Regions from separate parts of the Priestia sp. Y58 genome, predicted to be linked through region 3. Evidence: predicted binding sites of a transcription regulator. Region 3 holds the regulator's gene; each other region holds the start of a gene.
The links. The regulator Rex, encoded in region 3, represses fermentation and respiration genes when NADH is low (regulators of the CRP and FNR family bind a similar motif). The targets are predictions, from matches to a motif close to TTGTGAAATATTTCACAA.
Positions count from the first base shown of each region.

Region 1: the regulator Rex is predicted to act here: its motif matches at 1,968-1,985, upstream of MMB68_RS19635 (anion permease).
Region 2: the regulator Rex is predicted to act here: its motif matches at 1,603-1,620, upstream of MMB68_RS19570 (cytochrome ubiquinol oxidase subunit I).

Region 1 is NZ_JAKWFL010000006.1:322,181-325,466, reverse strand. It holds gene MMB68_RS19645 (PepSY domain-containing protein) at 1-440, shown strand, start outside; gene MMB68_RS19640 (class I SAM-dependent rRNA methyltransferase) at 634-1,833, shown strand; gene MMB68_RS19635 (anion permease) at 2,112-3,286, shown strand, end outside.
Region 2 is NZ_JAKWFL010000006.1:304,040-307,325, reverse strand. It holds gene MMB68_RS19585 (LacI family DNA-binding transcriptional regulator) at 1-22, shown strand, start outside; gene MMB68_RS19580 (threonine/serine exporter family protein) at 167-928, shown strand; gene MMB68_RS19575 (threonine/serine exporter family protein) at 943-1,398, shown strand; gene MMB68_RS19570 (cytochrome ubiquinol oxidase subunit I) at 1,700-3,106, shown strand; gene cydB (cytochrome d ubiquinol oxidase subunit II) at 3,093-3,286, shown strand, end outside.
Region 3 is NZ_JAKWFL010000019.1:11,520-14,805, reverse strand. It holds gene MMB68_RS27230 (ABC-F family ATP-binding cassette domain-containing protein) at 1-1,012, opposite strand, end outside; gene MMB68_RS27225 (redox-sensing transcriptional repressor Rex) at 1,471-2,109, shown strand; gene tatA (twin-arginine translocase TatA/TatE family subunit) at 2,163-2,348, shown strand; gene tatC (twin-arginine translocase subunit TatC) at 2,364-3,119, shown strand; gene MMB68_RS27210 (YdiK family protein) at 3,146-3,286, opposite strand, start outside.

The sequences.
Region 1 (3,286 bases), on a different contig from region 3:
TTAAAAATAGCACTCAATATACAGTAACGTTAGATGCTTTCACAGGAAAAGTAGTTAATACTTCTCAGCAAGAAGTGAAGGTATTAACGAGACAAGATGCAAAAGATCTTGCATTGGCTACATATGCAGGTAAGGTGAAAATAGTAGAATATGATCAAAACGCAGCGATTTTCACAGTGAAAATAATCAAAGATAATACGGAATACACAGTTACAATCGATGCGGTTTCGGGTGAAATCACACATGTAAAACATGATAATCTTCAGCCGTTAACGGAGAACGCTGTAAAAGTTCTTGCTTTAAAACATCAAGAAGGAAAAGTAGAGCATATTGAGCTTATAACAGAAAACTCAATAACTGTATACGTGGTGACTTTAGTGAGCGGAAGCAAGCAGCAGACGCTTAAGTTCGATGCATATACTGGACAAGAGTGCTCATAATTTTTTATCTTAAAACATAAAACATACATTTCATTTTTCATTCATATCAAGCAGAGGGTGCTTCAAGGCATCCTCTGCTTTTCTATTTTGTAACTGGAAACATTACCGGTTATCTATGTTAAGATAAATGTAGATTATTCTCGTAAAATGGATAAAACTAGAATGAACTAAATTAAATAGATAGGGTGTACACATGAGAAAAGAAGTACAAGTTATAGCCAAAGAAGCTTTTATTAAAAAAGTGAATAAAGGTTATCCACTCATTGAAAAAGATGCGCTTGTTGATGGTCATAAACTGCAAGAAGAAGGCGTTATTATTAACTTAGTCACTCCAAAGAATCAATTCTTAGCCAAAGGCTATTATGGAAAACAAAACAAAGGCTACGGATGGATTCTGACGAAGAAGAAAAGTGAACAAGTTGACGCGGCATTTTTTGCACGAAAAATTGAGCGAGCTATTGCCTCTCGTCACGATTTTTATGCGTCTGAAGATACAACTGCTTTTCGTGTATTTAATAGTGAAGGTGACGGAATTGGCGGCTTAATCATTGATTATTATGACGGATATTACGTCACGAGTTGGTATAGTGAAGGAATTTATCAATTTAAAGAATACGTTATTGAAGCTTTAAAATCTGCGCCTAACTTTAAAGGGCTGTACCAGAAAAAACGTTTCAACGTAAAAGGGCAGTATATTGAAGAAGATGATTTTGTCACAGGAAATAAAGGTGAATTCCCTTTAATTGTAAAAGAAAATGGTATTCGTTTTGCCGTTTATTTAAATGACGGAGCGATGGTTGGGGTCTTTTTAGATCAGCGAGACGTCCGTAAAACGATTCGAGATAAATATGCAAAAGGAAAGACCGTTCTAAACATGTTTTCGTATACAGGCGCATTTTCAGTGGCGGCCGCTCTTGGAGGAGCTGCGAAAACAACAAGTGTCGACTTAGCCAATCGCAGCTTGGCAAAAACAATTGAGCAATTTAGTGTAAATGGAATTGATCACGAAGCACAGGACATTATTGTGGAAGATGTTTTTAAGTATTTTAAATATGCGGTTAAGAAGAATATGACGTTTGATCTTGTGGTGCTAGATCCGCCGAGCTTTGCTAAATCGAAAAAGCATACGTTCAGCGCGGCAAAAGACTACAAAGATTTATTAAAAGAAGCCATTGCTCTTACAAAGCCAAATGGTGTCATTGTAGCTTCGACGAATGCAAGTAATTTTGATATGAAAAAATTTCATTCGTTTATTGAAAAAGCTTTTAACGAAAAAGGGGAACGTTACAAAATGATGGAGCAGTTCTCTCTTCCAGCTGATTTTAAAACAATAAAAGAATTTAAGTCAGGTGATTATCTCAAAGTCGTGTTTATTCAAAAAGTAAATCGTTAAATGCAAGGCTGCATGATGAACTCATGCAGCTTATTTATTTTGATGAAATAACGCTTACAAGCTATTTTGAAGGGAATAAAATGAAGGTGAAAGATAAAAATTGTCAATATGTATGATAAAATAATAAAGGAATTATGCTCAACACTTCACAAATTTACAATATCATCCTTATGAAACGTATTTTTACAATTATTTTATTTTACAGTGGACAAGTATTGGGTACGAAGGGGAAAGAGCATACTACTATTATTATTTAAAAACATGAAAGGAGAAAGATTATGGCTGAAACAACTAAAAAGCCTGCCGGCGAAGTGAAGTTTATTCCTTTATTAATTTGTCTGGCAATCGGACTTGTTTTATGGTTTATTACACCTCCGTCCGGACTTGATGTGAAGGCTTGGCACTTATTCGCTATTTTTGTGGCTACTATCGTAGGTCTTATCATTAAACCATTGCCATTAGGCAGTGTAGCTATTTTATCTTTAACCATTATTGTATTAACTAATACATTAACACTTGAACAATCGCTCAGCGGTTTTCAAAATACGACGATTTGGTTGATCGTTATTGCATTCTTTATTTCTAGAGGTTTTATTAAGACTGGTCTAGGAACAAGGGTTGCCTATATCTTTGTTCGTTTGTTCGGTAAAAAGACGTTGGGACTATCGTATTCTCTTATCGTAAGTGATTTACTTTTATCACCTGCAATGCCGTCTAATACAGCACGAGCTGGAGGAATTATTCTTCCAATCATTCGTTCTTTATCTGAAACATACGGATCGAGAACTGGAGACGGTACGGAGCGCAGAGTCGGTGCTTTCTTAACAAAAGTATCGTTTCAAGGAGATATGATTACATCGGCTATGTTCGTAACGGCAATGGCGGCCAATCCTCTTGCTGTTAAAATGACGGAACAAATTACAGGAAAGACTATTTCATGGGTTGGATGGGCAGCGGCTGCAATCGTACCTGGAATTATTAGTTTAATTGTTATTCCGCTCGTTATTTATAAGCTTTATCCGCCAGAATTAAAAGAAACGCCGGAAGCATCTGAAATTGCAGCAAAAAAACTAAATGAAATGGGTCCGCTAAAGAAAGAAGAATGGTACATGATTGGCGTATTTTTACTTCTTCTTGTGCTGTGGATTTTTGGAGCTAATTTAAATATTAATGCAACAACAACTGCTTTTATTGGTCTATGTGCGCTGCTTTTAACGCAAGTGTTAAGCTGGTCGGACATCAAAAAAGAACAGGGAGCATGGGATACATTAGTCTGGTTTGCTGTTTTGGTTATGATGGCAACTTTCTTAAATGATCTAGGCATGATTCCTTGGTTCAGTGATCTGATGAAAGGCACTGTTAGTCATATGTCTTGGATGACGGCGTTGATTGTACTAGCTATTGCATATTTTTATTCTCACTACTTTTTTGCAAGTAACACGGCTCACGTCAG
Region 2 (3,286 bases), on a different contig from region 3:
GACCACAAAACGTATGAATTGATAAGGAATGTATATACTATTCCTGAAAGTGTGAGACAAAAAGTCCACACTTTTTTGCATTAACCATTGCGTCCACTTCCCTCTTTCTTATACACTGTATGCTGTAGGGAAAAAAACCAAGCTTTAATATGTTTGGAGCGATTTGATGACACAACAAAAATTAGATAAATATGAAATTATGGACGTTAGCTTACTAGCAGGTAAAATTATGTTAGAAAGCGGAGCAGAAACGTATCGAGTAGAAGACACAATGATGCGGATTGCAGCGTCTTACGGTATAAAAAAATCCCACAGCTATGTGACGCCAACAGGGATTATGTTTTCACTTGAAACGAAAGAACCGACGAAAACGAAGTTAATTCGTATTTCCGAACGAACGACAGATTTAAAAAAAGTAACCATGGTAAATAGCGTCTCAAGAACAATCAGTCAAGGAAACATCTCCTTAGAGGAAGCGTATGAAATGCTACAAGAAATTGAAGCAACGAACGTAGCTTTTCCACTATGGGTTCAACTTGCAGCTGCATCCATTTCTAGCGGATGCTTTTTAATCATGTTTCAAGGTTTATGGACGGACTTTATTCCAGCTATGTTTTCAGGAGGTCTCGGATTTTTAACCGTGGTGTATTTCCACCGTCTTATTCCGATTCGCTTTTTTGCTGAGTTTACCGCTTCGTTAGTTATTGGACTTTTATCAGCTCTTTTAGTCGCTTCAGGACTAGGCACGCAAATTGATAAAATTATTATTGGATCCGTTATGCCTCTCGTTCCTGGCTTATCCATTACCAATGCAGTGCGAGACTTAATGGCGGGACATTTACTGTCTGGATTATCAAAAGGAGCAGAAGCGTTTCTGACGGCATTCGCTATTGGTGCAGGTATTGCCATTGTATTTACGCTTCTATAGAAGGGAGGCATCATATGCATATCGTAGAGCAGATAATTACAAGTTTTATTGCTTCAGCAGCATTTGGGATCATTTTTAATGTTCCACGTGAATCATTATTAAAAAGTGGCTTTGTCGGAATGATTGGCTGGCTCATTTACTATTTGCTAACGTTCTATGGCGTAGATGAAATTCCAAGCACAGTTGCATCGGCCTTCTTTATTGCTATTATTAGTCAAATTTACGCAAAAATTTACCGAACGCCGATCATTATTTTCACCGTAGCAGGTATTATTCCGCTCGTTCCAGGAGGAACAGCATACGATGCCATGCGTAACTTTGTAGAAAATAATTATAATGAAGCGATTAGTCTTGCAGCGAAAGCCTTTATGATTTCAGGTTCAATTGCCATTGGTATTGTGTTTTCTGAAGTCATCAACCAAATCATTCGTCAATCTAAATTAAATGCGAAAGCAAAATATCGACCGTAGGGAAGCAAGCTCAAATCAGAGCGTGCTTTTTTTATGAAAAAAATAAAGAGATCCTTCACTTTTTTGTCACAAGAAAGTCACGTTTTAGTCTAAAAACGTTCAAAAAATGTACGTGCACAGCTAAAAAAATAGACTATACTATGTAAATAGAAAGAGAGATATTACATATGTATGTGAAATACTGAGCATATCTCTCGAATTATTATGCTCAATGTTTCACAATGTAAGTAAAAGATACTCAGAAATGAGCAAAGTATCTATAGAAATGATGAATGTTCTTATATATGAAAGGAGAAAGAAGATGGATACAGTCATACTATCACGTATTCAATTTGCATCAACGACGCTGTTTCATTTTATCTTTGTACCGCTGTCTATCGGCCTTGTCTTTTTAGTAGCGATCATGGAAACGATGTACGTAGTAAAAAAAGATGAACAGTATAAAAAGATGGCAAAGTTTTGGGGGCACTTATTCCTGATTAACTTTGCTGTCGGAGTCGTAACAGGTATTTTACAAGAATTTCAGTTTGGCATGAACTGGTCAGAGTACTCAAGGTTTGTAGGAGATGTATTCGGTGCGCCGCTCGCTATTGAAGCACTGCTAGCGTTTTTTATGGAGTCCACGTTCCTCGGGCTGTGGATTTTCGGGTGGGATCGTTTGCCTAAATGGCTGCACTGTCTATGTATTTGGCTTGTTAGTCTAGGTACTATTTTTTCAGCGTTCTTTATTTTAACGGCTAACTCTTTTATGCAGCATCCGGTTGGAATGGAGCTGAATAATGGCCGTTTAGAAATGAATAACTTCTTTAAATTGTTAACAAACGGTCAGCTGTGGGTTGAATTCCCTCATACAATTTTAGGTTCGTTTGCAACAGGCGCCTTTTTTATTACGGGTGTCAGTGCTGTTATGCTCTTGAAGAAAAAACATGTGGCTTTTGCCAAAAAATCATTTCAAGTTGCCATTATTGTAGGGTTAGTTTCAGGTGTAGGAATTGCGTTATCTGGTCATGAACAGGCTGGATACTTAGTTAAAACACAGCCGATGAAAATGGCCGCAAGTGAAGGATTATGGGAAAACAGCGGAAGTCCAGGCGCTTGGACAGTAACAGCAAATATTCACCCCGATGAAAAGAAAAATACGAGCGAAATCAAAATACCTTATTTATTAAGCTTCTTATCATACGGGAAATTTTCAGGCTCCGTTCCTGGGATGAACGAGCTGCAGGAGCAGTATACGGCGAAATATGGAGCAGGAAATTATATTCCACCCGTTCGGACAACATTTTGGAGTTTCCGTATTATGGCTGGTCTAGGTGGCGTATTATGTGCATTAGGCATTTGGGGCACGTACTTGCTTTCTCGTAAAAAACTTCAAGAAAGCAAACTATTTTTACGTATTATGACGATTGCCATTGCCTTTCCGTTCCTTGGGAGCTCAGCAGGTTGGATTATGACAGAGATTGGCCGTCAGCCTTGGGTTGTATTTGGCTATATGAAAACGGAAGATGCCGTGTCTCCTGGTGTCACAGCAGGTGAATTGCTGTTTTCTATTATCTCGTTTTCAGTCTTTTATTTAATTTTAGCTGTGATTATGGTGTTCTTGTTCGTTAAAGAAATTAAAAAAGGTCCAGATCACGATCACGAAGCACATACAAAAGTAACATCAACTGATCCGTTTACAAAGGAGGGATACAATGTTTTCTCTTAATGAATTCTGGTATTTACTAGTATCCATTCTGTTTGTTGGTTTTATCTTTTTAGAAGGCTTTGATTTTGGTATTGGAATGGTGTCTCGTTTTTTAGGGAGAAACGACTTAGAGCGACGAGCTTTTATTAATACAATCGGTCCTTTTTGGGATGCAAATGAAGTTTGGCTAATTTCAGCAAT
Region 3 (3,286 bases):
TGGACACGTTTTCGAGGTTTAAGACTTCATTTCCGCTTTGACGCTCAATTTCAAACGAAAAACTAGCTGATTTTTCGCCTTCGTTAGGTCGATTTATTAACTCCATTCGATCGAGCTGCTTACGTCTGCTTTGCGCACGTTTTGTAGTCGATGCGCGGGCGATGTTTCGCTGAATAAAATCATTTAGTTTTGCGACTTCATCTTGCTGCTTTTCGTACTGACGCAACTCTTTTTCATATCGCTCTGCTTTTTGTACAAGGTATTTAGAGTAGTTGCCCGTGTACTTGACCGTTGTTTTTTGTGTGACTTCATACACTTGATTTACGACCTTATCAAGGAAGTAACGATCGTGTGAAACAATTAAAATAGCTCCTTCATACCCTTGCAGAAACTGTTCCAGCCATGCTAAAGTTTCAATATCTAAGTGGTTGGTAGGCTCATCCAGAATAAGCAAGTCTGGCTTTGTTAAAAGCAGTTTTGCAAGAGCCAAGCGCGTTTTTTGTCCACCGCTCAAGGAGGAAATAGGGGTGCTATAGTCAAAGTTTGAAAAACGGAAACCGTGAAGAATAGATCGTGTATCCGCTTCATATTGATAGCCGCCTAAATCTTTGAACGTTACTTGAAGCTGATCGTACTCTTTGGTTAGTTTTTCGTATTGAACTGAATCATTAAAAATGTCTGGATCGCCCATCTTTGTTTCAAGCGTACGTAATTCTTTTTCCATCTTCTTTAACGGAGCAAAGACCGTCATCATTTCTTCCCATATGGAGAGTGTTGACTCAAGAACTGTATCTTGTCCCATATAATCAATGGAAACACCTTTAGGTTTAATAATTTCTCCGCTGTCATAAGAAAGCTGCTCAGCAATAATTTTTAATAAAGTTGATTTACCAGCACCGTTTCGTCCCACTAGGGCAATGCGGTCTTTTGATTGTACTTCTAACTTTATATTCGATAAAATGGGTTCTGCCCCATAGTATTTTGTAATACCGTTCAATTGTAGAATAATCATTTTTTCACCTCTAGTAGTATATCCATAGTGTATTTTAACATATTTTCAACTACAAGTTCTTCCTACAAGCGTTTGTAATTTGCAGAGGGACAAGAACAAATGATGAAGCGAATGTTTTGATTCATGAAATAAAATGATTTTACCTGCACATTTTATACAGGATACTATGTTAAAATAAGAGATAAGTGCATCTCTGAACTTATATATGATGGATGTAGAAAATCCGTCATGACTAACAAACGGATCCTTTGAAGGGCTAATTGCTTCGTTCTAGCTACCGACTTTAAGTAGTGCTGGATAGACAAAAGGCGTCGGGGTGTGAAGCGGAGTATATATAAAACAAGAGAAAAGAGAGAGAATTGGAAGCGCTACCTCAAAGCGGTTGAGGCTTTGTGAAAGGTAATGCAATATGACTTGAAAATGTTAGTAATGACATACATGAACTGAGGGGGTACAACGTGAACACTGAACAATTAAAAATACCACAAGCAACGGCTAAACGATTGCCGCTTTATTATCGTTTTTTAAAAAACTTGCATGCTTCTGGTAAACAGCGTGTTTCGTCAGCGGAGTTAAGTGAGGCAGTGAAAGTTGATTCTGCTACTATTCGCCGGGATTTTTCTTACTTTGGAGCATTAGGGAAAAAGGGATACGGCTACAATGTGAATTATTTACTTACATTTTTCCGTAAAACGTTAGACCAAGATGAAGTAACGAAAGTAGCACTTATTGGCGTAGGGAATCTGGGAACGGCCTTTTTAAATTATAATTTTATTAAAAATAATAACACCAAAATTGAGTGCGCTTTTGATGTGATAGAAGATAAAGTCGGTACAAAAGTAGGCGACGTGCCGGTTTATCACCTTGACCAATTGGAAGATTATATGAGTGATGATATCTCAGTGGCGATTTTAACCGTTCCTGCCACTGTGGCTCAGCAAATTACCGATCGTTTAGTGAATTGCGGAATTAAAGGGATTTTAAACTTCACTCCTGCACGCTTAAACGTACCGGATGAGATTCGACTGCATCATATTGATCTGGCTGTAGAATTACAGTCGCTTGTCTACTTTTTGAAAAATTATCCTGTTGAATAAGATGGACTGTGTTACGATTTCCTTAAGTCTAAATTAATAAGGAGAGTGGGAATATGGGGATTGGAGCAGGCAGTTGGATTATTATTGCGATTGTAGCACTGCTTATTTTTGGACCGAAACGGTTACCGGAGCTAGGAAGATCAGTCGGGCAAACGCTTAGAGAGTTTAAGCATGCCGCTAGCGGTGCATCAGAAGATCGTGAAAAAGATAAACAGCGTCAAGTAGATGACAAAGAGTAAAAGGGTGATCATAGTATGACCGAACAAGAAATGTCAATATATGATCATATAGGAGAGCTGCGAAAACGCATTTTAATTGTTTTATTTTTCTTTGTCATTGCCACAATTGGCGGCTTTTTTATAGCGGATAAAGTTATTGTCTATTTACAGCATGCTGATGAGGCAAAAAATTTAACGATGAATGCATTTAGGCTAACAGATCCAGTTAAGATTTATATGCAGTTTGCTGTTATTATTGGCTGTGTACTTGCAGCTCCTGTTGCACTGTATCAACTTTGGGCATTTATTAGTCCTGGTTTATATGAAAAAGAGCGTAAGGTAACGCTTGGATATATTCCTGTTTCCATTTTTCTCTTTATCGGCGGTGTCTCTTTTTCTTATTTTGTGTTGTTTCCATTTGTCGTCGATTTTATGACGCGCGTTTCTGATGAGCTGAATGTAAACCAAGTGATTGGCATTAATGAATACTTTTCTTTTTTAATGCAGCTCACACTGCCTTTTGGGCTGTTGTTTCAGCTTCCTGTTGTCGTCATGTTTTTGACGCGATTAGGAATTATCACGCCTATGTTTTTATCTCAAATTCGAAAGTATGCCTATTTCGTACTGCTAGTTATTGCCGCACTTATTACACCACCGGAATTGCTCTCGCACATGATGGTGACAGTGCCGCTCTTAATTTTGTATGAAATCAGCATCATTATTTCCCGCATTTCGTATCGCAAAGTGTTAAAGGCAAGGGCAGAGCAAGAAAGAGAAGATGTTAGTATGTAAAAAAAACCACTGAAACAGTGGTTTTTTTATTTAGATGAATCATCTTGATTTTTATATTGCTGCTGCAACTTTTTAATTTTATAGTGCAAGATAAAAATGCGAACCGCAAATCTGAAATCGAACGCGGCTACGAGTGCAAATAAGATTGTGGGGAAATTCCACACGGT